3 regions of the Pseudomonas sp. KT_2_4 genome follow, and region 3 is predicted to be linked to each of the others. Evidence: predicted binding sites of a transcription regulator. Region 3 holds the regulator's gene; each other region holds the start of a gene.
The links. Region 3 encodes FliA, which starts transcription of late flagellar genes. Its sites were predicted from a motif close to CTAAAGTTTNNNNNNNNNNNGCCGNTAA; they were not measured.
Positions count from the first base shown of each region.

Region 1: AB9N64_RS18295 (methyl-accepting chemotaxis protein) is a predicted target of FliA. The motif match lies at 6,787-6,814, and genes of this name have one in related genera.
Region 2: AB9N64_RS02480 (methyl-accepting chemotaxis protein) is a predicted target of FliA. The motif match lies at 1,945-1,972, and genes of this name have one in related genera.

Region 1 is NZ_CP166962.1:3,939,088-3,948,879, reverse strand. It holds gene AB9N64_RS18310 (DUF3050 domain-containing protein) at 1-411, shown strand, start outside; gene AB9N64_RS18305 (diiron oxygenase) at 408-1,355, shown strand; gene AB9N64_RS18300 (amino acid adenylation domain-containing protein) at 1,352-4,729, shown strand; gene AB9N64_RS18295 (methyl-accepting chemotaxis protein) at 4,793-6,673, opposite strand; rRNA gene rrf (5S ribosomal RNA) at 6,947-7,062, opposite strand; rRNA gene rrf (5S ribosomal RNA) at 7,172-7,287, opposite strand; rRNA gene AB9N64_RS18280 (23S ribosomal RNA) at 7,444-9,792, opposite strand, start outside.
Region 2 is NZ_CP166962.1:558,791-568,582, forward strand. It holds gene dctM (C4-dicarboxylate TRAP transporter large permease protein DctM) at 1-196, shown strand, start outside; gene AB9N64_RS02480 (methyl-accepting chemotaxis protein) at 244-1,878, opposite strand; gene AB9N64_RS02485 (undecaprenyl-diphosphate phosphatase) at 2,105-2,935, shown strand; gene AB9N64_RS02490 (DUF1294 domain-containing protein) at 2,932-3,315, shown strand; gene AB9N64_RS02495 (MmcQ/YjbR family DNA-binding protein) at 3,304-3,660, opposite strand; gene AB9N64_RS02500 (LysR substrate-binding domain-containing protein) at 3,657-4,565, opposite strand; gene AB9N64_RS02505 (FMN-dependent NADH-azoreductase) at 4,691-5,302, shown strand; gene AB9N64_RS02510 (dienelactone hydrolase) at 5,494-6,531, shown strand; gene AB9N64_RS02515 (MFS transporter) at 6,525-7,697, opposite strand; gene AB9N64_RS02520 (ABC-F family ATPase) at 8,117-9,703, opposite strand.
Region 3 is NZ_CP166962.1:1,990,194-1,999,985, forward strand. It holds gene AB9N64_RS09095 (ParA family protein) at 1-514, opposite strand, end outside; gene motD (flagellar motor protein MotD) at 566-1,453, opposite strand; gene AB9N64_RS09105 (flagellar motor protein) at 1,470-2,210, opposite strand; gene AB9N64_RS09110 (chemotaxis response regulator protein-glutamate methylesterase) at 2,210-3,340, opposite strand; gene AB9N64_RS09115 (chemotaxis protein CheA) at 3,389-5,593, opposite strand; gene AB9N64_RS09120 (protein phosphatase CheZ) at 5,605-6,393, opposite strand; gene AB9N64_RS09125 (chemotaxis response regulator CheY) at 6,412-6,786, opposite strand; gene fliA (RNA polymerase sigma factor FliA) at 6,954-7,694, opposite strand; gene fleN (flagellar synthesis regulator FleN) at 7,691-8,524, opposite strand; gene flhF (flagellar biosynthesis protein FlhF) at 8,630-9,792, opposite strand, start outside.

The sequences.
Region 1 (9,792 bases), 1.9 Mb from region 3:
CAAAGCCAGGGAGTGGAGGTAAGCGCAGCCTTGCAAATGAGCGATGCTCCCCTGGGCGTGGCCCGCTTCGTCGACAGCACCTTACAAATCGCCTTGAGCGCCCCAACCCACTGTGTGGCGGCGGCGTTCCTGCATGGCCGCGAGAGTGTGATTCCGTCAATGTTCAAGGGGCTTTTGCATAGCCATGCGTTTATAGGTCGGCAGGCCCCTACGTTATGTTACTACCTCAACCGCCATATCGAATTGGACGGCGATGACCACGGCCCTGCGGCGCAACAGTTGCTAACGCACCTGATCGACGCCGACCCCAGTCGTCAGCAACAAGCCGATAGCGCCGCCCTGGGCGCCGTGGAAAGTCGTATTACCCTCTGGGACGACGTGCTGGCCTCGATGCAAGAGGTACGTCCGTGAACGCCGTCAGCTACCAATCCTTTGCCGATGACTGGGAACGTCGCGCAACCATCCGCACACGCCCCCGGCGGATGTTGGAAGACGACGACAAACTCATCTTCCCCCTGTGCCGTCAGCCTCTGGTGCTGAGTGCAACCTTTCTCAAGCACTGCCCGCAATGGCGCGACTTCGTGCTGGTGCAAAGCTTCTACAAATTCATCAATGACGTGGTGATTTTCGAAACCGAGATCGTCGACAAAACCGCGCGCAGCATTGCTAAAAATCGCTTCTCCCTGCCCTTCCCGCTCGCCTGCCGTTACGACGCGATGACGGTCGTTGTCGACGAGGATTACCACGCGCTGGTAGCCCTGGATTTCCTTCAGCAAGCCGTGGCAATGACCGGGATTCAACCGCTCGATCTACCCGGGCAAATTGAACTGAGCCGCGCGCTTCCGGCAGCCCAGGCGCAGGTACCGACATATTTGCACGATGCCGTTGAGCTGATCGGCGTCGCCATCGCCGAGAACACCGTCACCCATGACGTCGCAGCGTTTTCCAAAGACGCCAGCGTCAAATCCTCTGTCCGCGGCCTGATGGCCGATCATCTGTTTGATGAAGGGCGGCATGCGCGGTTCTGGACACAGTTGGTGCGCCTCTACTGGCAGTCGGCAAGCCCGCAAGATCGCGACCACATTGCTCAAGCCCTGCCCGTATTCCTGACGCACTACCTGACCAACGAGCTACAAAAAGACTTCGATCTGCAACTGATCGAACACTTGACGATCAGTGCCGACACTCGCGTGGCACTGCGCGACGAAATCCGGGCGCTGGATTTTCCCATCACCCACCAACATCCGCTGGTGGCCAATATCATGGGCTTTCTGCACCACAGCGGCGTATTGCAAACCCCCAGCGTGGCACGAGCCCTGCGCGACTATCTGCCCGTATCGACGAGGTTGGCATGAGGCGCTTGCAGATCGAGTGGCGTGGTACCACTAACGCTCTGGCGGCGCTCAAGCAGGAGCTGGAGCAATATGGGCATGTGGCAGGAGCGGGGTCTGTGGATCTGGTTATTGAAGACGGGAGTCAGCCGCTGCCGCCCTCGCCCGCCAGTGCGCCATGGTTAAGCTTGCGCGTGGGTATCGGCCCGCTCTGCGAACACGGGCTGCCCTCATTGCAGTTGCGCTGCTATGACCGGGAGCGGCGCCTGCTGACGGTGCACGACGTTGCCCAGGAACCCAGCGGCAATGGGCAGCGGTTGCGTCAGCAGGCAACGAATGCAGTGGTGGAGTGGGCTGCTTTGTTGGTCTGCGGTTTTTCAAGAGACCCCGCCTACTTCTCGGCAACGGCCGCTGCTAACGCCTGGCCTGAACAGGGCCTGCAGGAGTTGGATGCCTTGGCTTTCATGCACCGGTTCAACCACACGGCGGACCCTGCCTTGTTGCAAGCGGCCCGAACGCCCATGATCGAACGGCTGCAGGCCAGCCTCAATAACTTCGCACATCGAACAGTGCTGAGCATCGCCGGTCATGCGCTGACTTATCGGCAGCTCCAGCAACAAGCCATGGCTATTCAACAACGCCTGCTTCCCTTGCTGGAGGATGCCGAGGCTCCACAAGTGGTCGGCGTATGCCTGGAGAAATCCGCCGAGTTGTACGCCAGCATTCTCGCGGTGCTTGGCTGTGGCGCCGTGTATTTGCCGCTGGTGCCTGACCACCCGGAGCAACGCCAGCACTGCATGCTGACCAGCCTCAAGGCCTGTGTGCTGCTGGAGAATGGCCAGCACCCATTGCGAGAGCGTTTCGTTTCACTTGATGTGAGCCAGGTTGCCGCGCACAGCGCCGACATGACGCAACCGCTGATGCACCGTCATCCCCGTGCCGACGAGCCGTGCGTGGCACTGTTCACCTCGGGTACGACGGGCCAGCCCAAGGGGGTACTGCTGAGCCAATACAACCTGGCGCATTTCACGGCCTGGCTCGTCAGTTGCGTGGCGTTGGATCAACACAGTCGCGTCCTGCAGTTTTCGCCACTGGGCTTCGATTCTTCACTGATCGATATTTTCCCTGCATTGATCGTTGGCGCCGCGTTGATTGTCCCCAGCCCAGACCAACGTCACGACCCTCAGCAACTGGTAGAGCTGATTCGCAAGCAACGCGTCACTCATGGGTTTGTGCCACCGGCACTGCTCAGCATCCTGCCGCTGGATCAGCCATTGGGCATGACTCATTTACTGACCGGAGGTGATTTCTGCGAGCCCTGCGTGATTGAACAACTGGCCGGTCAATGCCAGCTGCATAACCTCTATGGGCCGACCGAGGCCACTGTGTTGGCGACCCATCGGGTATTCCAACGAGGTGACAGCCATCGCAATATCGGCCTCCCCATCGCTAACAGCCAGGTGCTGATTCTCGACGAGAACCTGCAGCCCGTGGATGAACAGGTAATGGGCGACTTGTACATTGTCGGTCCCGGAGTAAGCCTGGGTTATTCAAATACACCATCGCGGCCCGACAATCCGTTCGTGGCGCTGACACTGCCAAATGGCCAAGTGCTACAGGCTTATCGCAGCGGCGACTTGGCAAAATGGACGCAAGAGGGCATCGAACTGGGCGGCCGCAGGGATGAGCAAGTCAAGATCCGCGGGTTTCGAGTTCAGCCTCAGGATATTGAACAGTGCTTGCGCGATAGTCGCTTGTTTCGCCAAGTGGCAGTGGTGATCGATACGGCACACAGAGTCATCGGCTTTGCCGCCCAGCCGGAATCTGGCGCTACGCTGGCAAGCCTGAAGGAACATGCTCGGCAGTGGTTGCCCGTGCATATGCAGCCCAGCGCTTGGAGCGAACTGGCATGCATGCCCCGTTCGAATAACGGCAAGATCGATCGCAAGGCCTTGTTGGCCATGCCAATACCCATACCCATCGGGAGGGATCGCTGTCGCATACAAGACCCTTTGCAGGCACAACTGGCTGACGTGTGGGGTGAGCTGCTGGGATTACCCGCAGGCGAACTCTCGATTGATGAGAGTTTTTTCAACCTCGGTGGCCACTCCATCCTGTTGTCGACTCTGTTGCTACGCCTGCGCGAGCAGTTTGGCCGCAGCTTCTGCCTGAGCCCCTTTTTTGAGACGCCGACCATCCGCACATTGGCCGCACTCATGGATGGCAGTGCGCTGCCGGATACACCATCCGACCAGATGGAACAAGATGCGACGCGAGCACTGGAGGTCGAGGTGCTGCCCGAGACCCTTGCGGGAGATTCGCGCAAAGCCATCGTTACTGGCGCAAACAGCTTTGTCGGGGTGCATATCGTCCAGGCACTGCTGGCTGGCGGGGCGCAGGACGTGGCGTGCCTGGTGCGCGAGTCGCCCGGCCATTCGGCAGCGGCAAGGTTCGCCCAGGCATTGCGTGAATACCGCTTGGAACATCTGGACCTGAGCCGAGTACAGGTATACGCCGCCGATATTCGTAAACCTCGCCTGGGCTTGGCCGACGACGTGTACGAGCACCTCGCCCGTCATTACGGCGTGTTGGTGCATAACGCCGCGCAGGTCAATCATGTGATGGATTACGCCTCACTCGCAAAGGACAACGTCGAGCCGGTGCTGGAATGCCTGCGTCTTTGCGAGACCCATTGCAAGAAGGTCCTCAATTTCATCTCGACGCTGTCAGCCTGCAGCAGCGTAGACGTCGACGGGTACGTGCTTGAAGCGCCTGCCCGACGCGCACTGCCGCTCTATGTGAAAAATGGCTACAACCTCTCCAAGTGGGTAGCCGAGCGGCTATTAGGACGGGCAGTTGAGCAAGGGGCCTGGGTCAATATTCATCGGCCGGGAAATATCAGCTTCAACAGCCAGAACGGCGTTTGCCAGCCACAGAAAAACCGCTTGATGTTGATGCTCAAGGGGTCTCTGCAATTAGGGATGGTCCCCCGACTGGACGCCAATTTCGACCTGATGCCGGTGGACTTCCTGGCGCGTTTCATCGCCTTCCACAGCGCTCACTTTGACCCTGGGCGACATGTGTTCAACCTGCACAACCCGCTGCCCTTGAGTTGGGACCAGTACCTCGACGCCTTCAGCGAGGCTGGGCACGTTTTTGACCGAGTCAGCGTTGAACACTGGCAACGGGCGTTGCGCAACGTAAGTCGCGATAACGCACTGTTCGGGGTGCTGGGCTTTTACCTGGACGGACTGGGCGAAGACATCGGTGATACATCGATGATCCGTTACGACAATGCCCGGTGGGGCTTGGAAAAAATGGGGATGTGCTATCCACCCAAGAGCCAGGCGCTGTTACGCAAAGGCTGCGACTACCTGAGCGCTATCAACTTCCTCTGAATAGCACCCTGGACGTGAGGCCAAGCGATCGGAGCGAGAGGCCTCGCTCCGATGCGGTCAGGATCAGATCTTGAAGCTATCGACCAATTGCTTCAGTCGGCTGGCCTGCTGGGACAGCGCATCGCAGTCCTTGAGCGTCTCGTTGAGGTTGGCCACACCCTGCTGGTTTAGCAAGTTGATCTGGTTGATATCGACGTTGAGGGTTTCAACCACTGCGGTCTGCTCTTCGGTGGCGGCCGCGACGGATTGGTTCATGCCGTCGATCTCAACGATACGTTGCGTCACGCTGACCAGACGCTCACCTGCCTGGTTGGCGACTTCGACACTTTCTTCGCTGGAAGCCTGGCTGGCGTTCATGGTGGTCACAGCTTCACGCGAGCCCACTTGCAGCGAAGTGATCATCTTGTGAATTTCCTCTGCCGACTCCTGGGTACGGTGCGCCAAATTACGCACTTCATCCGCCACCACGGCAAAACCACGCCCGGCTTCACCAGCACGGGCCGCTTCGATCGCCGCGTTGAGGGCGAGCAAGTTGGTTTGTTGGGAAATACCTTTGATCACATCCAGGATGTGCCCGATGTTGTCGGTACTGGCATTAAGGGTTTCAATCTGAGTGCAGGACAGGCTGATCTTCTGCGACAACTCAGACATCGCCTGGATGGTTTGCTCCACCACTTTACGACCATCGTCAGCTTGTTCGCTGGCACCACTGGCGTGCTGGGACGCATCCGCGGCGTTGCGCGCGATTTCCTGGGTGGCAGCCCCTAGTTCGTTGATGGCTGCGGCCACGCTGTTGGTACGCGCGCTCTGTTCGTCAGAACCGATGATCGACGCATTAGATGAAGCCATCACACGCTGGGACAAATCGTGCACCTGGCGCGTTGCCGAAGACACTTCGGAAATCGACGCGTGGATTCGCTCGACGAACTGATTGAATGCGCTGCCGACCTCGCCGAACTCGTCTTTGCTGGTCACGTCCAGACGTCGGGTCAAATCACCTTCGCCTTGGGCAATGTCCTGCATGGCCACGCCCATGGTGGTCAGCGGGCGCAACAGTACTTGAATCAACAGGCTCAGGAGCACCGCAATGGCGACAACGGCAATCAACATCGCAATCAAGGCCGAAGTACGGAACTTGCCCAGCGGGGCATAGGCTTTTTCTTTGTCGATCGAAAGGCCGATGTACCAGTCAGCGCCAGGCAAGCCGCTGATAGGCGTGAAGGAAAGGATGCGATCCTGACCGTTGAGGACAACGTCCTGATTGAGCTTCTCAATGCGCACATGGGTGCCAGGGTAGATGTCCTTGAGGTTCTTCATCACCTGGTCCTGGTCTGGACTGACGATGACCTGGCCATCACCGCTGACCAGGAACGCATGGCCGATACCACCGAAGTCTACTGAGTTGATGATCTTCACCAGTGTCTGCAGGCTCAGGTCACCACCGACAACACCCAATAACTCGCCGTTCTTTTTCACCGGCATGGCAATTGTCACGATCTGACCGCCCACAGCCGCCATATAAGGCGGAGTAAGCATGGTTTTGTCCGCGACTACTGCTTGCTTGTACCAAGGGCGCTGACGAGGGTCATAGTCGTCAGGCATCTTCGCGTCAGGGCGCTGGGTGAATACCCCGTTGGTTTGACCTACATAGGTGAACTGGAAATTGGTGGTGAATGCTGGCTGATCGACCAAACCAGGAAGGTCGGCCGCACTGCCTTGGTGGGCAACGTTCTGCGCCAGATTCTCGAGGACCAGGATGCGACCACTGAGCCAGTTCTGCACACTGCTGGCGGTCAGCTCGCCGGATTGCTGGATGGACGATGTCAGGTTTTGCCTGATGGTACTGCGCTGCAGGTAGTCGTTGTAGAGCGTAAATAGCGCGAAGGCTAAAACCACGACGCCTGACGCGGCCAACAGAATTTTATGACTGAACTTGAGATTCATTTCATCGACTTCTTTTGCCAAAGGGGGGTGAGCGTGCCGAGTGGAACATTCCATGTAACGGGATAGGCGGACTCTGCGGTCGCTCTATTTCGGTGCACGCATGGCTCGTCAGGCTTTCGGCCAAACTTCGACAAATCTTAGAAATTTGTGAGAAGCATCTTCTTTTAGCGTAGGAAACCGACAGGCGGTATGGATAAGGCAGATTCGCTGTGATGGCTACCCTAAACGACAAAACCCCTGTCTGCGTTAGCAGACAGGGGTTTTGGAATTCAATCTTGACGATGACCTACTCTCACATGGGGAAACCCCACACTACCATCGGCGATGCATCGTTTCACTGCTGAGTTCGGGATGGGATCAGGTGGTTCCAATGCTCTATGGTCGTCAAGAAATTCTGTGTACCAGACCGTTGTGTTGGCAACGTGCCGGTGAAATTCATGAGCTTCTACATAAACAAAACCCCTGTTTGCGTTAGCAAACAGGGGTTTCGGAATTTAATCTTGACGATGACCTACTCTCACATGGGGAAACCCCACACTACCATCGGCGATGCATCGTTTCACTGCTGAGTTCGGGATGGGATCAGGTGGTTCCAATGCTCTATGGTCGTCAAGAAATTCGGGTACTGAGTCGTGGCCAGCTGGCCTCGCTTCAGCAAATTGGGTATGTGATAGATCGTGGTGTTTTGTGAGCGTCGAACTTTCGGTTCATTGCGTCTTCACACACCGCAATCTGGTCTCTCTCGAGTTCGCAAATTGCTTGGGTGTTATATGGTCAAGCCTCACGGGCAATTAGTATTGGTTAGCTCAACGCCTCACAGCGCTTACACACCCAACCTATCAACGTCGTAGTCTTCGACGGCCCTTCAGGGAACTCAAGGTTCCAGTGAGATCTCATCTTGAGGCTAGTTTCCCGCTTAGATGCTTTCAGCGGTTATCTATTCCGAACATAGCTACCCGGCAATGCCACTGGCGTGACAACCGGAACACCAGAGGTTCGTCCACTCCGGTCCTCTCGTACTAGGAGCAGCCCCTCTCAAATCTCAAACGTCCACGGCAGATAGGGACCGAACTGTCTCACGACGTTCTAAACCCAGCTCGCGTACCACTTTAAATGGCGAACAGCCATACCCTTGGGACCGGCTTCAGCCCCAGGATGTGATGAGCCGACATCGAGGTGCCAAACACCGCCGTCGATATGAACTCTTGGGCGGTATCAGCCTGTTATCCCCGGAGTACCTTTTATCCGTTGAGCGATGGCCCTTCCATACAGAACCACCGGATCACTAAGACCTACTTTCGTACCTGCTCGACGTGTCTGTCTCGCAGTCAAGCGCGCTTTTGCCTTTATACTCTACGACCGATTTCCGACCGGTCTGAGCGCACCTTCGTACTCCTCCGTTACTCTTTAGGAGGAGACCGCCCCAGTCAAACTACCCACCATACACTGTCCTCGATCCGGATAACGGACCTGAGTTAGAACCTCAAAGTTGCCAGGGTGGTATTTCAAGGATGGCTCCACGCAGACTGGCGTCCACGCTTCAAAGCCTCCCACCTATCCTACACAAGCAAATTCAAAGTCCAGTGCAAAGCTATAGTAAAGGTTCACGGGGTCTTTCCGTCTAGCCGCGGATACACTGCATCTTCACAGCGATTTCAATTTCACTGAGTCTCGGGTGGAGACAGCGCCGCCATCGTTACGCCATTCGTGCAGGTCGGAACTTACCCGACAAGGAATTTCGCTACCTTAGGACCGTTATAGTTACGGCCGCCGTTTACCGGGGCTTCGATCAAGAGCTTCGCGTTAGCTAACCCCATCAATTAACCTTCCGGCACCGGGCAGGCGTCACACCCTATACGTCCACTTTCGTGTTTGCAGAGTGCTGTGTTTTTAATAAACAGTCGCAGCGGCCTGGTATCTTCGACCGGCATGAGCTTACGGAGCAAGTCCTTCACCCTCACCGGCGCACCTTCTCCCGAAGTTACGGTGCCATTTTGCCTAGTTCCTTCACCCGAGTTCTCTCAAGCGCCTTGGTATTCTCTACCCAACCACCTGTGTCGGTTTGGGGTACGGTTCCTGGTTACCTGAAGCTTAGAAGCTTTTCTTGGAAGCATGGCATCAACCACTTCGTTACCTGAAAGGTAACTCGTCATCAGCTCTCGGCCTTAGAATCCCGGATTTACCTAAGATTCCAGCCTACCACCTTAAACTTGGACAACCAACGCCAAGCTGGCCTAGCCTTCTCCGTCCCTCCATCGCAATAACCAGAAGTACAGGAATATTAACCTGTTTTCCATCGACTACGCTTTTCAGCCTCGCCTTAGGGACCGACTAACCCTGCGTCGATTAACGTTGCGCAGGAAACCTTGGTCTTTCGGCGTGGGTGTTTTTCACACCCATTATCGTTACTCATGTCAGCATTCGCACTTCTGATACCTCCAGCAAGCTTCTCAACTCACCTTCACAGGCTTACAGAACGCTCCTCTACCGCATCACTTACGTGATACCCGTAGCTTCGGTGTATGGTTTGAGCCCCGTTACATCTTCCGCGCAGGCCGACTCGACTAGTGAGCTATTACGCTTTCTTTAAAGGGTGGCTGCTTCTAAGCCAACCTCCTAGCTGTCTAAGCCTTCCCACATCGTTTCCCACTTAACCATAACTTTGGGACCTTAGCTGACGGTCTGGGTTGTTTCCCTTTTCACGACGGACGTTAGCACCCGCCGTGTGTCTCCCATGCTCGGCACTTGTAGGTATTCGGAGTTTGCATCGGTTTGGTAAGTCGGGATGACCCCCTAGCCGAAACAGTGCTCTACCCCCTACAGTGATACATGAGGCGCTACCTAAATAGCTTTCGAGGAGAACCAGCTATCTCCGAGCTTGATTAGCCTTTCACTCCGATCCACAGGTCATCCGCTAACTTTTCAACGGTAGTCGGTTCGGTCCTCCAGTTAGTGTTACCCAACCTTCAACCTGCCCATGGATAGATCGCCCGGTTTCGGGTCTATTCCCAGCGACTAGACGCCCTATTAAGACTCGCTTTCGCTACGCCTCCCCTATTCGGTTAAGCTCGCCACTGAAAATAAGTCGCTGACCCATTATACAAAAGGTACGCAGTCAC
Region 2 (9,792 bases), 1.4 Mb from region 3:
GGTGAACATGGAAATCGGCCTGGTGCACCCGCCGGTGGGGCTGAACCTGTTCGTGACCTCGGCGGTGACGGGGCTGACTCTAGGGCAGACCATTCGCGCCGCGATGCCGTGGCTGATGATTCTGTTGGTGTTCCTGATCATGGTCACCTACCTGCCGTTCATTTCCCTCGCGCTGCCGCAGTGGCTGGGGATGTGAGGCCGCTAGACGGTGGGAGAGGGCAGCCCTCCCACCGCTGAGGGATGTCAAACCTTGAACTGACGCAAAAGCCCATCAAGCTGTTCACTCAAGCCACGCAACTGTGCACTCGCCACGCTCGATTGCTCCGCTGCCAGCGCGGTGCTGTGGGACAGCCCGGCCGCTTGGGTGACGTTCTGGTTGATGTCTTCCACCACATGGGCCTGCTGCAGGGTGGCGCTGGCAATCGAGGCGTTCAGGCCGTTGAGGTTGTGCAGCGCCTGGCCGATGGCGGTGAGGCTTGCGCCCGCCTGGCCGGCTTGTTCAATGGTCAGTTGCGAGGCGCTGTGGCTGTCGCTGATGACCTTGACCGCCGCTTCGGAGTGGCCTTGCAGGCGCTCGATCATCACCTGGATCTCGGCGGTGGATTTCTGCGTGCGCTGGGCCAGCAGGCGCACCTCATCGGCGACCACCGCAAACCCGCGGCCTTGCTCGCCCGCACGGGCGGCTTCGATGGCGGCGTTGAGGGCGAGCAGGTTGGTCTGGTCGGCGATGGAGCGGATCACCTCCAGTACCCCGCCGATCTGCGTGCTCTCGCTGGAGAGCGTGCGGATCACCTCCACGGCCTGGCTGATAGTGGTGGAGAGCTGGTCGATCTGCTGCAAGCTGCCGTCGATATTGACCTGGCCCTGCTGTGCCTGGGCCTGTGCATCGCGCATTTCGCTGGCGGCGTGCTCGGCATTCTTCGCTACGTCCTGCACGCCGTAGGTGACTTCGTTGATGGCGGTGGCCACCAGTTCCATCTGCTGGGACTGCTGCTGGCTGCGGTCGTGGGCCTGGCTGGCGTTGTGGCCCAGCTCGCTGGACGACTGGCCCAGCGCGTTCGCGCACACCTGCAACTGGCCGACCACCTGGCGCAGCTTGGCGGTGAAGCTATTGAAGTGCTGGGCCAGTTGCGTCAATTCGTCACGGCCGTGGGTATCGAGGCTGTGGGTCAGGTCACTTTCGCCACTGGCAATATTGCCCATGGCATTCACCGCGGCCTGCAACGGCTGCACGATGCTGCGGGCAATCAGCACCACCAGCACGGCCATCATCAGCGCAATGCCCAGGCCAATGGCCGAGGCTTTCCACACCTGGCCCCTGAATTCGGCCTGCACATCGTCCACGTAGACCCCGGAGCCGATAATCCAGCCCCAGGGTTCGAACAGTTGGATGTACGAGGTTTTCTCTACCGGCGCTTCGGCGCCGGGCTTCGGCCAGCGGTAGTTGACGATGCCGGCGCCCTTGGCCTTGGCCAGGTTCACGAATTCGTTGAACACGGCGAAACCGTCCGGGTCGCGAATCGCCGAAAGGTTCTGGCCGTCGAGCTTGGGGTTGGCCGCGTGCATGATCATCACGGGGGTGAGGTCGTTGATCCAGAAGTAGTCATCGTGGTCATAACGCAGCCCGCGCACCGCGCTCAGGGCCTGTTGTTGCGCGGCGTCGCGGGTCAGTACGCCGGTTTTTTCCAGGCTCTGGTAATAGCTGAGTACGCCACTGGCGGTCTGCACCACGTGCTGGGTTTGCTGGCGCTTGGCCTGGTAGAGGTCGCCGTGGATCTGGTTGAGCATTAACAGCCCCAAGGCCAGCAGCATCAACACGGCGACTATCAGGATCAGCCAAAGGCGGCGGCTGATCGACATGCTGCGCAAACTGTTCATCGTCCTGTCACTCCCTGCTCTTTATAATTGTGGTGCTGCTTCGAGATTTCCGGCGTGTCTGATAGGCTTTCGGCCCGGAATCGAAAAACCTGAGTACTGCCTGATTTTTCACGGAATTTTTGCAGACCGGCGTTGAGAATCAACTGCGGGCGCTTGTGTGCGCTCGTCGTCAGTGAACTTAAAAAAGACTAAGAGGCATGCCACGCGCATGACCTTTGGAGACAGCATGGATTTTTGGACCGCCATACAGGCATTGATTCTCGGCATCGTCGAGGGGCTTACGGAGTTCTTGCCGATCTCCAGTACTGGCCACCAGATCATCGTCGCCGACCTGATCAATTTTGGCGGCGAGCGTTTCGAAGCCTTCAACATCATCATCCAGCTGGGCGCGATCCTGGCGGTAGTCTGGGAGTTTCGGCGCAAGATCTTTGACGTGGTCATCGGCCTGCCGACCCAGCCCAAGGCCCGGCGCTTTACCGTCAACCTGATCATCGCCGTGTTGCCGGCGGTGGTATTGGGGGTGATTTTTGCCGACCTGATCAAGCACTACCTGTTTAACCCGATCACTGTAGCGACTGCCCTGGTAGTGGGTGGCGTGATCATGTTGTGGGCCGAGCGCCGCCAACATGCAGTGCGGGCTGAAACCGTCGACGACATCACCTGGAAAGACGCCCTCAAGGTCGGCCTGGCCCAGTGCCTGGCGATGATCCCGGGCACTTCGCGCTCCGGTGCAACGATCATCGGCGGCCTGTTGTTCGGCCTGTCGCGCAAGACGGCCACCGAATTTTCATTCTTCCTGGCCATGCCGACCATGGTTGGGGCGGCGGTGTACTCGGGTTACAAGTACCGCGATCTGTTCCAGCCGGCGGATTTTCCAGTGTTCGCCATTGGTTTTGTCACCTCGTTCATCTTCGCGATGATTGCGGTCAAGGGGTTGCTCAAATTCATCGCCAGCCACAGCTACGCGGTGTTTGCCTGGTACCGGATTGCCTTTGGCCTGGTCATCCTGGCGACCTGGCAGTTCGGCTGGATCGACTGGACTGCGGTCAAGCCATGACTATCCAGCACCCACGCCTGAAGGCGCTGATCTTTGTACTGCTGTGTGCCGCGCCGCTGCTGGGCTCGGCCTTGCTGTGGTATCGCGGCGAAACGGCGATTCCGTTGATGGCCTACGGCGTGGTCAGCGTGGTGGCGTTCTTTCTTTATTGGAGCGACAAGCGCAAGGCGCAGACCGAAGGCTGGCGCACCCCGGAAAACATCCTGCATGCGGTGGAGCTGGCGGGCGGTTGGCCGGGGGCGTTGATCGCCCAGCAGGTGTTCCGGCACAAGACGCGCAAAGTGTCTTACCAGGTGCTGTTCTGGGTGATTGTGCTGTTGCACCAGGTGTTCTGGCTGGACCAGCTGTTTCTTGGCGGCACCTTGCTGTCAATCCTCTAGCCGCAAGCCAATCTGTGTGCGCTTGGGCAGCTTGCTCACCACCAACTGGTGGGAGCGCTGCAACAAGCCACGCAGTTCCTCTGCGCCCAAAGGGTAGGGCGTGTTCATGATGACCCACTGCGCCCTCGCCAGGTAAGGCGCCGGGTGAATGCCCGGGCGGTCGACGTGACCCAGGAACAGTTCTTTGTCGACCTTGAAGGCCAGCGACTCACCGCGCAGGTTCTGCAAGGCGAACATCTTGTTGCCAGCAATCGAGAACACCCGCACGCCGCCCCATTTATAGTCTTCCCGTGCGCCTGGCAGGCTCAGGCAAAAACGTGCGACTTGTTCTTCCGTCATGCTCATAACAGCCGATCTCCACAGCCTTTGAAGCCTTCTTCCAGGTAGTCGATCCAGGCCCGGATGGCCGGCAGCACGCCGCGCCGGTGCGGGTAGACCGCTTGCAGCCAGCCGCCTGGTAATGACCATTGCGGCAGCAGTTGCACCAGGCGGCCGCTGGCCAGTTCTTCTTCGCAGTACATCATTGGCAGCACCGTAAAGCCCACGCCCATCATTGCGCTGGCCTTGCGCACGATAAAGTCTTCGATGCCCAGGCGCGCCTCCATCACTAGCTCGTGCATGTTGCCCTGAGGGTCGATGATGCGTTGGTGCACCATTCGGTCCGCCTCGAGTGCGCCAAGGATTGGCAACTGCTTGAGGTCTTCCAGGGTTTCGACCCGCCGCTCACGCATGAAAACGGGGCTGGCCACCAGCACGGTATGCGCCTGGCGCAGGCGTTTGGTGACCAGTAACGGGTCTTCGTCGCCCAGTTCGCGTACGCGCAGCGCTACATCAATGCCTTCGGCTACCAGGTCGACGCGGCGATTCACCAGGGTCATGTCCAACTGCACCAACGGGTGCGCGGCCAGAAAACCGGCTACCAGCTCTGGCAGAATTTGCTGGGCCAGCCCCACCGGGCAACTGACTCGCAGCCGCCCACGCGGCTCGCTGGACATGCTGGCTACGGCCTCGTCGGCCATTTCCGCCTCCAACAGCATGGCTTGGCAGTGGCGCAAGTAGCGCTCGCCCACGGCGGTGAGCGTCAGTTGCCGGGTGGTGCGTTGCAGCAGGCGTGCACCCAGGCGGTCTTCCAGCTCGGCAATGCGCCGCGACAGCCTGGATTTGGGAATCCCGAGTAGCCGGCCAGCCGCAGCAAAACCGCCGGCTTCGACGACTTTGGCGAAATAGTAGAGGTCGTTGAGGTCTTGCATGGTGGGCCTATTGTCCTGTCAGTGGGACAAACTATCGCATTTCAGGTGGCTTATCGACCATTGGTTTCATGCGTAGCATCACTACCATCTGATCGCCACTGTCGATCCCACCTCGGAGATCCATCATGAAACTCTTGCACATCGATTCCAGCATCCTCGGCGACAACTCGGCCTCCCGTCAGCTCAGCGCCGGTGTGGTCAAGGCATGGCAAGCCGCCCAACCGGGCGTGGAAGTGACTTACCGTGACCTCGCCAGCGAAGGCATCAACCATTTCTCCGGCGCTACCCTGGGCGCATTGGGCACTGCCGCTGAACTGCGTGATGCGGCGCAAAAGCACGAGGCTGAACTGAGTGCATCGTCGCTGGCTGAGTTCCTCGCCGCCGATGCCGTGGTCGTCGGTGCGCCGATGTACAATTTCACCATCCCCACCCAGTTGAAAGCCTGGATCGACCGCATCGCGGTAGCCGGCCAGACCTTCCGCTACACCGAAGCCGGCCCTGAAGGCCTGTGCGGCAACAAGAAAGTCATTATTGTTTCCACCGCCGGTGGCCTGCATGCCGACCAGGCCTCGGGCGCTGCCCACGAAGGCTACTTGAAGCTGCTGTTCGGTTTCCTGGGCATCACCGACATCGAGATCGTGCGCGCTGAAGGCCTGGCCTACGGTGACGAAGTTCGCAGCAAAGCCATGAGCGACGCCAACGTGCGCATCAACGAGCAACTGTTCGCCGCTGCGTAAGGCTTATGTAAATGTGCCCTGTCCTCGGTTTCATTCTGAAACCGAGCGCCTAAACTCTGTATTCTGATCGCCTGAACGCGAGCGGAGTACGGAGTTTTTTCGTTGTGGCCCAGGATATGCACACATCCCTTCGATACCCTGGACTTTTTATTCGACAGGCCGGTTCTTGTGCAGCAAAGGTGGACATCCCCATGATGCGTCTTTGTGCTGTTTTGGTTCTTTCGCTGTTGGGCGGCGTGGTTTCAGTGCACGCCGCACCGGCACCGCACCCCCATTGGAGTGTGGGGTTTCATCGCATGAGTTTTCTCGACCCGCTGGATGCGCAGCCGATGAAAGCCATCGCCTTCTATCCCTCTACCGATGCCGAGCGCACTACCGCGCTGGGCGCCTACCATGTGGCGGCCAGCGAAGATGCCAAGGTGGCGATCGGGCGTTTTCCGATGTTGATGTTGTCCCACGGCAATACCGGCACGCCGCTGGCCCTGCATGACCTGGCCACCGCCTTGGCGCGCAAGGGGTTTGTGGTGGTGGCGGTGCTGCATCCCGGTGACAACTACAAGGACCACAGCCGCCTGGGCACCGTGAGCAATTTGTATGGGCGGCCGATCCAGATCTCCCAGGCGATCACCGCCGCCTTGGCCGAGCCGATGCTGTCGCCCTTTGTGGATATCGATCAGATCGGCGTCATCGGTTATTCAGCCGGTGGCGAAACGGCATTGATCCTGGCGGGCGCCAAGCCGGATTTCGAACGCCTGCGCCGCTACTGCCAAGAGCGCCCCGAAGACCGCGACGCGTGCACCACCAAGGGCGAGTTGGTGGTCGATCGCGACGACTTGCAACCCCAGGCTGACCCGCGTATCCATGCTTTGATGCTGATGGCGCCGCTGAGCTTGATGTTCGGCCGCCACACTCTGGCGGATGTGCATGTGCCGGTGCTGCTCTACAGTGGCGATGGCGACCAGTTGGTGGCAGTGGACAAAAACGCCGCCGCCCTGGCGCGCAAACTGCCAGAGCCGCCGGACTTCAAGCTGTTGGCCGGGGCAGGGCACTTTGTATTCATGGCCCCGTGCGACAGTGATCAGCTGGCGACAATGCCAGGCATCTGCACCGATGCCGATGGTGTCGACCGTGAAGGGATTCACCGCGATATGGTCTCCGAGGCCGGGCGCTTTTTCAGTCGCACCCTCGGTGAGGCAACGCGTGCCGGCCTGCAGACGGCTGATCAGTAGGCGCGGCGCCTGAGCAGTACGGTCAGGCCGAGCGCGCTGACCGACAGCAACGCGGCGCAGAAGAATATCCAGCCGTAGCCAAGATTCAACGCCACGGCGCCCATCAACGGCCCGGCAATCGCCAGGGCCAGGTCGAAAAACACCGCATATGCGCTCAGCCCCGCGCCGCGGCTGCTGTCCGGCACTTGCTTGATGGCTTCCACGCCAAGCGCCGGGTAAACCAGCGATAAACCAAAACCGGTCAACCCGGCGCCGATCAAGGCCACGCCGGTAGACGGTGCCAGCCACAACAGCGTCAGGCCCAGGGTTTCAATGAGCATGCAGGCGATGGCGGCGGTGAACCCGCCAAACCGGCTGATGGCTGAGATAAACACCAGGCGCGAGAGAATAAAGCACACACCAAATACCGTCAGGCAATACGCCGCACCGGCCCAGCCACGATTCAGGTAATACAGGGTGATAAAGGTCGTCAGCGTGCCGTAGCCAATCGAGGCCAGGCACAGGCTGGCGCCGAACGGCGCGATACGTCCAAACACAGCCCAGAACGGCAGCCGTTCGCCGCGTACCACCGGCACCGAGGGTTTATTACGGATCAGCACCAGGCCCAACGCCGCCAGCACCGCCAGTGCAAGGCCGAGGCTGGCGTAGCCATAATCAGCCACCATCACCACGCCAAGTGGCGCACCAATGGCAATGGCGCCATAGGAGGCGATGCCATTCCAGGAAATCGAGCGTGCGGTGTGTTCGGCGCCCACTGCGCCCATGCACCAACTGATGGTCCCCACGCCAATCAGGCCCTGGGCCACCCCGAGCAACAGGCGACCGGCGATCAGAATACCCAGGCTCAAGCTCGGCAGGCTGTCCAGCAGCGTGGCGATAAAGGTCAGCACACCGCTGATCAGAATACCGGCCAGGCCCAGCACGATCGCGCGTTTGGTGCCGACGTTATCCGACATTCGCCCGGCCATCGGGCGGCTGAGCAGCGTGGCGAGGTACTGCGAACCGATGGTCACCCCGGCCACCACGGCGCTGAAGCCCAGTTGCTCGTGCACATAGCCTGGAATCACCGCTATCGGCAGGCCGATGCAGATAAAGGCTATGAAGGTGTAGAACACGATGGAAACGATCTGCAGGGTGATCGACAGGGAGGAGGGGGCGGCAGGCATGAATACTCAATCGCTGGCGGGCGGTGAAGCATCATGGCATATCCCGCACGACTGTAGGAGCGAGGGGACGCCTACAAAGGCCCCTGGGGGAGCGCGCTTGCCCGCGAAGGTGGTGTGTCAGTCACTGAATCTGTAGCTGAACTACCGCTATCGCAGGCAAGCCAGCTCCCACACGGGTTATGTATTGCCTATAAAATCAGCGCCTGGCACCGATTCCCTGTGGGAGCGGGCTTGCCCGCGAAGGCTGCCTGTCAGTCACTGCATCTTTAACTGAACCACCGCTATCGCGGGCAAGCCAGCTCCCACACTGGTTATGCATGGCCCATAAAATCAGCGCCCGGCACAGTGCGGATGCAAAAAGCCCTGTCACAGGGACAGGGCTTTTTTTGCAGCTTGTAGCTTGCAGCTCAGTGCTGCTCTTAGAACACCACACCCTGGCTACGCAGGTAGTCGTCATAGGTGCCGCTGAAGTCGATCACGCCGCTAGGGCTCAACTCGATAATGCGGGTGGCCAGGGACGATACGAACTCACGGTCGTGGCTGACGAAGATCAGCGTGCCCGGGTAGTTCTCCAGCGCCAGGTTCAGCGCTTCGATGGATTCCATGTCCAGGTGGTTGGTCGGTTCGTCCATGATCAACACGTTCGGCTTTTGCAGGATCAGCTTGCCGAACAGCATACGACCTTGTTCACCACCGGAGATCACTTTGACCGACTTCTGGATCTCGTCGTTGGAGAACAACATGCGGCCCAGGGTGCCGCGAATCATTTGCTCGCCTTGGGTCCATTGGCCCATCCAGTCGAACAGGCTCACGTCGTCTTCGAAGTCGTGGGCGTGGTCCTGGGCGTAGTAGCCCAGCTCGGCGGCGTCGGTCCACTTGATGCTGCCGGCGTCCGGGGTCAGTTCGTTGACCAGGGTGCGCAGCAGGGTGGTCTTGCCGATACCGTTGGGGCCGATGATCGCCACGCGCTCGCCGGCTTCAACCTGGAAGCTGAAGTCCTTGAACAACGGCTTGCCGTCGAAACCTTTGGCCATTTTTTCGACCATGACCGCCTGGCGGTGCAGCTTTTTGTTCTGCTCGAAACGGATGAACGGGCTCACACGGCTCGACGGCTTGACTTCGGCCAGCTGGATCTTGTCGATCGCCTTGGCACGGGAGGTCGCCTGCTTGGCTTTCGAGGCGTTGGCCGAGAAGCGGCTGACGAAGGATTGCAGTTCGGAAATCTGCGCTTTCTTCTTGGCGTTGTCCGACAGCAATTGCTCGCGGGACTGGGTCGCCACGGTCATGTACTCGTCGTAGTTGCCCGGGAACAGGCGCAGCTCGCCGTAGTCCAGGTCAGCCATGTGGGTGCACACGCTGTTCAGGAAGTGACGGTCGTGAGAGATGATGATCATCAGGCTGGAGCGCTGGGTCAGGATGTTTTCCAGCCAGCGGATAGTGTTGATGTCCAAGTGGTTGGTCGGTTCGTCGAGCAACAGCACTTCCGGGTCGGAGAACAGCGCCTGGGCCAGCAGTACGCGCAGCTTCCAGCCGGGGGACACTTCGCTCATCGGGCCGAAATGCTGTTCCAGGGGAATACCCAGGCCCAGCAGCAGCTCGCCGGCGCGGGATTCGGCGGTGTAGCCGTCCATCTCGGCGAACTCGGTTTCCAGCTCGGCCACGGCCATGCCATCTTCTTCGCTCATTTCCGGCAGCGAGTAGATGCGGTAGCGCTCGGCCTTGACCTTCCACAGCTCCTCGTGGCCCATGATCACGGTGTCGAGCACGGTGAATTCTTCGTAGGCGAACTGGTCCTGGCGCAGTTTACCCAGGCGCACATTCGGCTCGAGCATGACCTGCCCGCCGGACGGGTCGAGGTCGCCACCGAGGATTTTCATGAAGGTCGACTTGCCGCAACCGTTGGCACCGATCAAACCATAGCGGTTGCCGGCGCCGAACTTGACCGAGACGTTCTCGAAGAGCGGCTTGGCGCCGAACTGCATGGTGATGTTAGCTGTGGAGATCAATTACTTTACCTATCAATGGGTTGCGAGCGTGACGGCAGGTGCCTTCAGGCATGCGTCAACAGCGACATCAAGGCGCGAAACCCGGTCGC
Region 3 (9,792 bases):
TCATCGCCAGGGTGCTGACCATACGCTCCAGGCCCTTGACCGCCAGGTGCTCGGTCTGCACCGGGATCACCAATTGCTGGCTGGCCGCCAACGCGTTGACCATCAGCACGCCGAGCAACGGCGGGCTGTCGATGATCGCGTAATCGAAGTCCTGCCACAGCTGCGCCAGGGTCTTGGCGATCACCAGGCCCAGGCCGCTCTGGCCTGGCGACTGGCGCTCCAGCGTGGCCAGGGCGGTGCTCGACGGCAGCAGGGAAATGCTTTCGTTGCTGGTGGGCAACAGCAGTTGCCCAGGCAGATCCGCCGGCACGCTGCCCTTGTGCAAAAACAGGTCATAGCAGCTATGTTCCAGCGCATCCGGGTCGTAGCCGAAATAGCTGGTCATGGAACCGTGGGGGTCCAGGTCGACCACGACCACACGCTTGCCCGCTTCGGCCAGCAAACCGGCCAAGGCGATGGAAGTGGTGGTCTTGCCGACTCCACCCTTTTGATTGGCAACTGCCCAGACTCTCATTCGGTTGGTTCCTCCCGGCGGGCACAGGCGCGACCGAGACATTGCATACGGTTATTGAGCCAGCGACGGAGAATTGACGTTACTCGGTCGGACCGGCGGTTTGACAACGGGCGGTGCAGTTTGTGTGCCAGCACGCTTCAACGCCGCATCCGGGGTGGCATTGGCGGTGCCGGTTCCGGTCAGGCTGCGACGCACATCCAGGTTGCGCGAGACCACCAGCACCACCCGGCGGTTACGGGCGCGGCCTTCGACCGTGGCGTTATTGGCCACCGGCTGGAATTCACCATAGCCCACCGACGCCAGGCGCTGGGGGTTCACACCCTGCATCGCCAACATGCGCACGATGCTCGACGCGCGAGCCGAGGACAGTTCCCAGTTGGTCGGGTACTGCGCAGTGCTGATGGGGAAATTGTCGGTGAAGCCTTCCACGTGGATCGGGTTTTCAAACGGTTTGAGGATCGCCGCGACCTTGTCGATGATGGTGAACGCCTGGTCACTGGGCAATGCATCGGCACTGGCGAACAACAGGCTGGAGTTCAGCTCGATCTCCACCCACAACTCATTGCCGCGCACGGTCATCTGGTTGGAGCTGATCAGGTCGCCAAAGGCGGCACTGATATCGTCGGCGATGCTCTTGAGCGGGTCGCTGGTGCCTTGGATGCCAGCAGCGGTTTCATCACTGTCATTGACCAGGGGCTTGGCCGGGGTCACGGCCTTGGGCCGCTCTTCGCCGATAGGGATCGGCTTGAGCGACCGCTCGGCATCGTTGAACACGCCCACCAGCGCCTGGGAAATGATCTTGTACTTGCCTTCGTTGATCGACGAGATCGAGTACATCACCACAAAAAACGCGAACAGCAAGGTGATGAAGTCCGCGTAGGACACCAACCAGCGTTCGTGGTTGACGTGTTCCTCGGGCTCGCGACGGCGACGGCTCACAGGCAGTTCCTCCCCATCAATCCATGAAGCCCTGAAGCTTCAATTCGATTGAGCGCGGGTTCTCGCCCTCGGCAATCGACAGGATGCCTTCGAGCAACATTTCGCGATAACGCGACTGGCGCATGGCAATCGACTTGAGCTTGCTGGCCACCGGCAGCAGCACCAGGTTGGCACTGGCCACGCCGTAGATGGTCGCGACAAATGCCACGGCAATACCGCTGCCCAGTTGCGAAGGATCGGCCAGGTTGCCCATCACGTGGATCAGGCCCATCACCGCGCCGATGATGCCAATGGTCGGCGCGTAGCCGCCCATGCTTTCAAAGACTTTGGCCGCGTTGATGTCACGGCTTTCCTGAGTGTAGAAGTCCACTTCGAGGATGCTGCGGATCGCTTCCGGTTCGGCGCCATCGACCAACAGTTGCAGGCCTTTGCGCGCGTAGCTGTCAGGCTCGGCATCGGCCACGCCTTCCAGGCCCAGCAGGCCTTCCTTGCGGGCGGTGAGGCTCCAATTGACCACGCGGTCGATGCCGCCTGCCAGGTCGACCCGTGGCGGAAAAATGATCCACACCAGAATCTGCATGGCACGCTTGAATGAGCTCAGGGGCGACTGCAACAACGCCGCGCCCACGGTGCCACCGATCACGATCAGCGCTGCCGGGCCGTTGGCCAAGGCGCCGAGGTGGCCGCCTTCCAGGTAGTTGCCACCAATGATGGCGACAAACGCCATGGTGATGCCGATCAGGCTCAACACATCCATCAGAGGCAGGCCTCCACCAGGTGCTTGCCGATGTCGTCCAGGCTGTAGACCGCATCGGCCAGGTCAGCCTTGACGATGGCCATGGGCATGCCATAGATCACGCAACTGGCTTCATCCTGTGCCCAGATGGCGCTGCCGCCCTGCTTGAGCAGGCGCGCACCTTCACGGCCATCGGCGCCCATGCCGGTGAGCACCACCGCCAGAACTTTGTCGCCATAGGACTTGGCCGCCGAACCGAAGGTGATGTCCACACACGGCTTGTAGTTCAGGCGCTCATCGCCCGGCAGGATTTTGATCGCGCCACGCCCGTCCACCATCATCTGCTTGCCGCCCGGCGCCAGCAGTGCCAGGCCAGGACGCAGAATGTCGCCATCCTCGGCTTCCTTCACGGTGATACGGCACAGCTTGTCCAAGCGCTCGGCGAACGCCTTGGTGAATGCCGCCGGCATGTGCTGCACCAGCACAATCGGCGCAGGGAAGTTGGCCGGCAGTTGGGTCAATACCCGCTGCAAGGCCACCGGGCCGCCGGTGGAGGTGCCGATGGCGACCAGCTTGTAAGCCTTGCGCTTGGGTGCCGGCGAATGCGCACTCGGCGCTGCGGCGGCACGCACCGGCGCGACCGCAGGCCGGGCCACGGGCGCCGGGGCCGGGCGCGCAAACGACGAACTGGGCGCCGCTGCGGCGGGCGCAGGCGTAGGGGCTGGCGCAGGTGTGCTGAACAGGCTGCGACGGTTACTGCGGGAAATGCTGTGCACCTTCTCGCACAGCATCTGCTTGACCTTGTCGGGGTTGCGCGAGATGTCTTCGAAATTCTTCGGCAAAAAGTCCACCGCGCCGGCATCCAAAGCGTCGAGGGTCACCCGCGCGCCTTCGTGAGTCAGCGAGGAAAACATCAATACCGGTGTAGGGCAGCGTTGCATGATGTGGCGCACGGCCGTGATGCCATCCATCATCGGCATCTCGTAGTCCATGGTGATCACGTCCGGCTTCAAGGCAATGGCTTGATCGATCGCCTCTTTGCCGTTGGTGGCCGTGCCGACCACCTGGATCGTTGGATCAGCGGAAAGAATTTCCGAGACGCGGCGGCGGAAGAAACCCGAATCGTCCACCACCAGGACCTTGACTGCCATAAACACTCCGTTAGGCGGGGCGGGCATGACCGCCCTGCCCCACCAGAATCAAATACGCCGTGCGGCGTAACGCTTGAGCATGCTCGGAACATCGAGAATCAGTGCGATGCGACCGTCACCGGTAATGGTTGCGCCCGACATGCCTGGGGTTCCCTGCAGCATCTTGCCCAAAGGCTTGATCACCACTTCTTCCTGGCCCACCAGTTGGTCGACCACAAAGCCGATGCGCTGGGTACCCACGGACAGAATCACCACATGACCTTCGCGTTGTTCTTCATGGGCGGCCGAGGCCACCAGCCAACGCTTGAGGTAGAACAGCGGCAACGCCTTGTCACGCACGATCACCACTTCCTGGCCGTCCACCACGTTAGTGCGCGACAGGTCGAGGTGGAAGATCTCGTTGACGTTGACCAGCGGGAAGGCGAACGCCTGGTTGCCCAGCATCACCATCAGGGTCGGCATGATCGCCAGGGTCAACGGCACCTTGATGACGATCTTGGAGCCCTGGCCCTTGGTCGAGTAGATATTGATCGAGCCGTTGAGCTGGCTGATCTTGGTCTTCACCACGTCCATGCCCACGCCACGCCCGGACACGTCGGAGATCTCGGTTTTGGTCGAAAAGCCCGGGGCAAAGATCAGGTTGTAGCACTCGGTGTCGGTCAGGCGGTCGGCGGCGTCCTTGTCCATCACGCCGCGCTTGACCGCGATATTGCGCAAGATGGTCGGGTCCATGCCTTTGCCGTCATCGGTGATCGACAGCAGGATGTGGTCGCCCTCTTGCTCCGCCGCCAAAATCACTTTGCCGTTGCGGGACTTGCCCGCAGCTTCGCGTTCTTCCGGAGTTTCTACGCCGTGGTCGACCGCGTTGCGCACCAAGTGGACCAGCGGGTCAGCCAGAGCCTCGACGAGGTTTTTGTCGAGGTCGGTTTCTTCGCCCACCAGTTCCAGGTTGATTTCTTTCTTGAGCTGGCGCGCCAGGTCACGAACCAGGCGCGGGAAACGGCCGAAGACTTTCTTGATCGGCTGCATCCGCGTTTTCATCACCGCGGTTTGCAGGTCGGCGGTGACCACGTCGAGGTTCGACACGGCCTTCTGCATGGCTTCGTCGCCGCTGTTCAGGCCCAGGCGCACTAGGCGGTTACGCACCAGCACCAGTTCGCCCACCATGTTCATGATGTCGTCCAGGCGCGCGGTATCCACACGCACGGTGGTTTCGGCTTCGCTGGCAGGTTTTTCCGCTGCCGCTGGGGCCGCTGCACGCGCAGGGGCCGGGGCGGCGGCAGGTGCTGGCTTGGCTGCCGGCGCAGGTTTGGCAGCAACCGGTGCCGCAGTGGCTGGTGCTGCAACCTGCGCGGCCGCGGCCGGGGCAACTTCGCTGAACTTGCCTTTGCCGTGCAGCTCGTCGAGCAAGGCTTCGAATTCGTGATCCGAGATCAACCCGTCACCGGCCGGTGCGGTACTGGCCGCTGGCGCAGCGGCGGCGGCAGTCGCTGCAACCTCGGGCAGGGCTTCGGCCACAAAGGTGCCTTTGCCATGCAGTTGGTCGAGCAGTGCCTCGAATTCGTCGTCGGTAATGTCAGTGCTGGTGTTGGCAGCGGGTGCTTCTGGCGTCGCCGCAGGAGGTGCCACGGCATCCGCCGCGAACTGGCCTTTGCCGTGCAACTGGTCGAGCAACGACTCGAACTCGGCGTCCGTAATGTCTTCACTGCTCGGCGTCGCGGCAGGCTGCACCGGCACTTCAGCTTCGGCCTTGACCGCGCTGAGGGAGTTGAGCAGTTGTTCGAACTCGCTGTCGGTCACGTCCGGCTCGGCTTGCGCCACCGGCTCCGGTGCGGCCTCGACCACCGGCGCAGCCGCGGTATCGGCAGGTTCGGCCAGGCGCGCCAGGGCGGCCAGCAGTTCCGGCGTGGCGGCAGTGATCGGTGCACGTTCACGCACTTGGCTGAACATGCCGTTGACCGCATCCAGTGCTTCGAGAATCACGTCCATCAGTTCCGAGTCGACGTGACGCTCACCCTTGCGCAGGATGTCGAAAACGTTCTCGGCGATGTGACAGCACTCCACCAGCTCATGGAGCTGGAGGAAGCCGGCGCCCCCTTTTACAGTGTGAAAACCGCGAAAAATTGCATTGAGCAGGTTCGCATCATCCGGTCGGCTTTCCAGCTCGACCAGTTGTTCGGACAGTTGCTCTAGAATTTCGCCGGCCTCTACAAGGAAATCCTGAAGGATTTCTTCATCGGCGCCGAAGCTCATGTGGGTGCTCCTTAGAAGCCTAAACTGGATAACAGGTCATCTACGTCATCCTGACCTGACACAACGTCTTCACGTTTATCGGCATGAATCTGCGGACCTTCACCCTTGGCGAGATGTTTTTGTGGATCTTTTTCAGAGAGGATCGCTTCACGGTCATGTTCGATGCCGGCAAAACGATCGACCTGGCCGGCCATCAGCACCAATTTGAGCAAGTTGCTTTCCACTTCGGTAACCAACTGGGTCACGCGCTTGATCACCTGGCCGGTGAGGTCCTGGTAATCCTGGGCCAGCAGGATGTCGTTGAGGTTGCTGGCCACCGTGCGGTTTTCCTGTTCGCTGCGCGACAGGAACCCGTCGACGCGACGCGCCAGTTCACGAAACTCTTCAGCGCCCACTTCGCGGCGCATGAAGCGGCCCCAGTCCTGGCTCAAGGCCTGGGCTTCGGTGGCCATGCCGTTGACCAGGGGCGTGGCGTTTTCCACCAGGTCCATGGTGCGGTTGGCCGCCGCCTCAGTCAGCCTGACCACATAGGACAGGCGCTCGGTGGCGTCGGTAATCTGGGAAATTTCTTCGGCCTGGGGCATGCGCGGGTCAATCTGGAAATTGACGATTGCGCTGTGCAGCTCGCGTGTGAGCTTGCCCACTTCCTGGTACAGGCCGCGGTCACGGGTCTGGTTAAGCTCATGGATCAACTGCACCGCATCGGCGAACTGGCCTTTTTCCAGGCTGTCGACCAACTGGTGAGCATGTTTTTTCAGGGTCGACTCAAAGTCGCCCTGTGACGTTTCGTTATGCTCCATAGCTCCCCCGCGATGGCATTAGCCGTGGATGCGTTCGAAGATTTTCTCGATCTTCTCTTTCAAGGCCAGTGCCGTGAATGGTTTGACCACATAACCGTTGACCCCGGCTTGGGCGGCTTCGATGATCTGTTCGCGCTTGGCTTCGGCGGTCACCATCAGCACAGGCAAGCTGCGCAGTTTTTCATCGGCGCGCACATGGCGCAGCAGGTCGATACCGGTCATGCCCGGCATGTTCCAGTCGGTTACCAGAAAGTCGATGCTCCCGCTGTTGAGGATCGGAATGGCCGTCAGGCCATCATCCGCCTCGACCGTGTTGGTGAACCCAAGGTCACGCAACAGGTTTTTAATGATCCGCCGCATCGTTGAGAAGTCATCAACGATGAGGATTTTCATGTTCTTGTCCAATTCGACCTCCAAGCAGTCTTAAACGCGCCCAGCACCTGGACGCGCCATTTCAATCAACAGGCGTTACACAAAAAGGACTGCCCAGGGCACCACGGCACACAGCCGCGAAACCTTGCGATCTCACGGCAGCGTCTGCAGTGCCCCCACACTGCCTGTCAGCGCGCGCGCCACTCGGCCAATCGGCCCCGCAAGCGGGCTGCGCACTGGCTATGCAACTGGCTGACACGCGATTCGCTGACCCCCAGTACCTCACCGATTTCCTTGAGGTTCAGCTCTTCGTCGTAGTACAGCGCCAGCACCAGCCGCTCACGCTCTGGCAAATTGGCGATTGCATCGGCCAACGCGCCCTGGAAACGTTCATCTTCCAGGTCGCGCGACGGCTCCGTATGCGCGCTCGCGCCGTCCTCGTGCAGCCCTTCGTGTTCGCCGTCCTGTAAAAGGTCGTCAAAACTGAACAGGCGGCTGCCCAAGGTATCGTTCAAAATCCCGTAATAATCGTCGAGACTCAATTGGAGTTCGGCCGCAACTTCATGATCTTTAGCGTCACGACCGGTTTTTGCTTCAATTGCTCGAATTGCATCACTGACCATGCGCGTATTGCGGTGTACCGAACGCGGCGCCCAATCGCCTTTACGCACCTCGTCGAGCATCGCGCCACGGATACGGATACCCGCATACGTTTCGAAACTGGCACCCTTGCTGGCGTCGTATTTGGTCGAGACTTCAAGCAGGCCGATCATGCCGGCCTGGATCAAGTCTTCAACCTGCACACTCGCGGGCAGGCGCGCCAACAGGTGATAGGCAATGCGCTTGACCAACGGCGCATAGCGCTCGATCAATTCGCCCTGGCTGTCACGTGCCGACTTTTTGTAAAGGTTGTAGCCGCTGGATGTCATAGCACCGGTCCTGCGCTCGTCTGATGCACCAAACGCTCGACGAAAAACTCCAGATGCCCCCGCGGGTTGGCGGGCAACGGCCAGGTATCGACCTTCTGGGCAATGGCCTTGAACGCCAGTGCGCATTTCGAACGAGGGAACGCTTCGTAGACCGCACGCTGCTTTTGCACGGCCTTGCGCACACACTCGTCATAGGGAACTGCGCCGACGTATTGTAAAGCCACATCGAGGAAGCGGTCCGTGACCTTGGTCAACTTGGCGAACAGGTTGCGCCCTTCCTGCGGGCTCTGGGCCATGTTGGCCAGCACGCGGAAGCGATTCATGCCGTAGTCACGGTTAAGCAGTTTGATCAGCGCGTAGGCATCGGTGATCGAGGTGGGCTCGTCGCACACCACCAACAGCACTTCCTGCGCTGCGCGCACAAAGCTGACCACCGACTCGCCGATCCCGGCGGCGGTGTCGATCACCAGCACGTCGAGGTTGTCGCCGATGTCGCTGAACGCCTGGATCAGCCCGGCATGCTGCGCGGGGCTCAGGTGCACCATGCTCTGGGTGCCCGAGGCCGCCGGCACGATGCGAATGCCACCAGGGCCCTGGAGCAGCACATCGCGCAGCTCGCAGCGGCCCTCGATCACATCGGCCAGGGTATGTTTGGGTGTCAGCCCCAGGAGAACGTCCACGTTCGCCAAGCCCAGGTCAGCATCCAGCAGCATGACGCGACGGCCAAGCTCTGCCAGGGCCAGGGACAAATTCACTGACACGTTAGTTTTCCCGACGCCACCTTTGCCGCCGGTCACCGCGATCACCTGTACGGGATGCATGCTGCCCATTTTATTTCTTTACCTTGTCTTGCTTAGACGCAGGCTACATGGCTTGGCCGCGTGAATCGCTTGCAGACCATCGATGTAGGTACATTTCACGGTGTTCATCCTGCCTCAACCCACCCGTTTAGCCGGGTGGTGGTAAAGGTCGGCGAACATATCGGCCATCGCTTCCTCGCTAGGCTCGTCTTGCATTTGCACACTCACGGCACGGCTGACCAACTGATGACGGCGCGGCAGATGCAGATCATCCGGGATCCGCGGCCCGTCGGTGAGGTAGGCAACCGGTAATTCATGGCTGATGGCCAGGCTCAATACCTCGCCCAGGCTCGCGGTTTCGTCGAGTTTGGTGAGGATGCAGCCGGCCAGGCCGCAACGCTTGTAGCTGTGATAGGCAGCGGTAAGAACCTGTTTCTGGCTGGTGGTTGCAAGCACCAGGTAATTTTTCGACTTGATGCCACGCCCGGCCAGGCTTTCGAGCTGCATGCGCAGCGCTGGATCACTGGCTTGCAGGCCGGCGGTATCGATCAGCACCACGCGCTTGCGCAGCAACGGCTCGAGGGCATTGGCCAGGGACTGGCCCGGGTCGACATGGGTCACCGGCACGTTGAGAATGCGGCCCAGGGTCTTGAGCTGCTCCTGGGCGCCGATGCGGTAGCTGTCCATGCTCACCAACGCGATATTCTGTGCGCCGTACTTAAGCACATAACGGGCGGCCAGCTTGGCCAGGGTGGTGGTCTTGCCCATGCCGGCGGGGCCGACCATGGCGATCACACCGCCCTCTTCCAGGGGTTCGATTTCCGGCGTGGCGATCATGCGCGCCAGATGCGCCAGCAACATGCGCCAGGCCTGACGAGGTTCTTCGACTTCGGCGGTCAAGGCCAGCAGGTCGCGGGACAACGGGCCGGACAAGCCGATGCGTTGCAAGCGGCGCCACAGGTTGGCTTGCTGGGGCTTGCTGCCTTGCAACTGAGTCCAGGCCAACGAGCCCAGCTGCACTTCGAGCAATTCACGCAGGCCATTGAGTTCAAAGCGCATCGAGTCGATCACACGCTGGTCAACTGCGGCGGCCGGGGCAGGCGCTGCAGGACGCGGCGGTTCGACAAAGGTGGGCTCAACCAGCGGCTCGGCGGCGGTCAGCGGCAGGCCGGCGAATAATTGGCGATTGGTGCTGGCATCGCTGTCACCGCGCATGCTCAGTTCAGCCTGGGCCGACACAATGCGCGAGGCGGTCTTGCGCAGCTCGTCTTCGAGTTCCATGTTCGGCACGCGCGGGG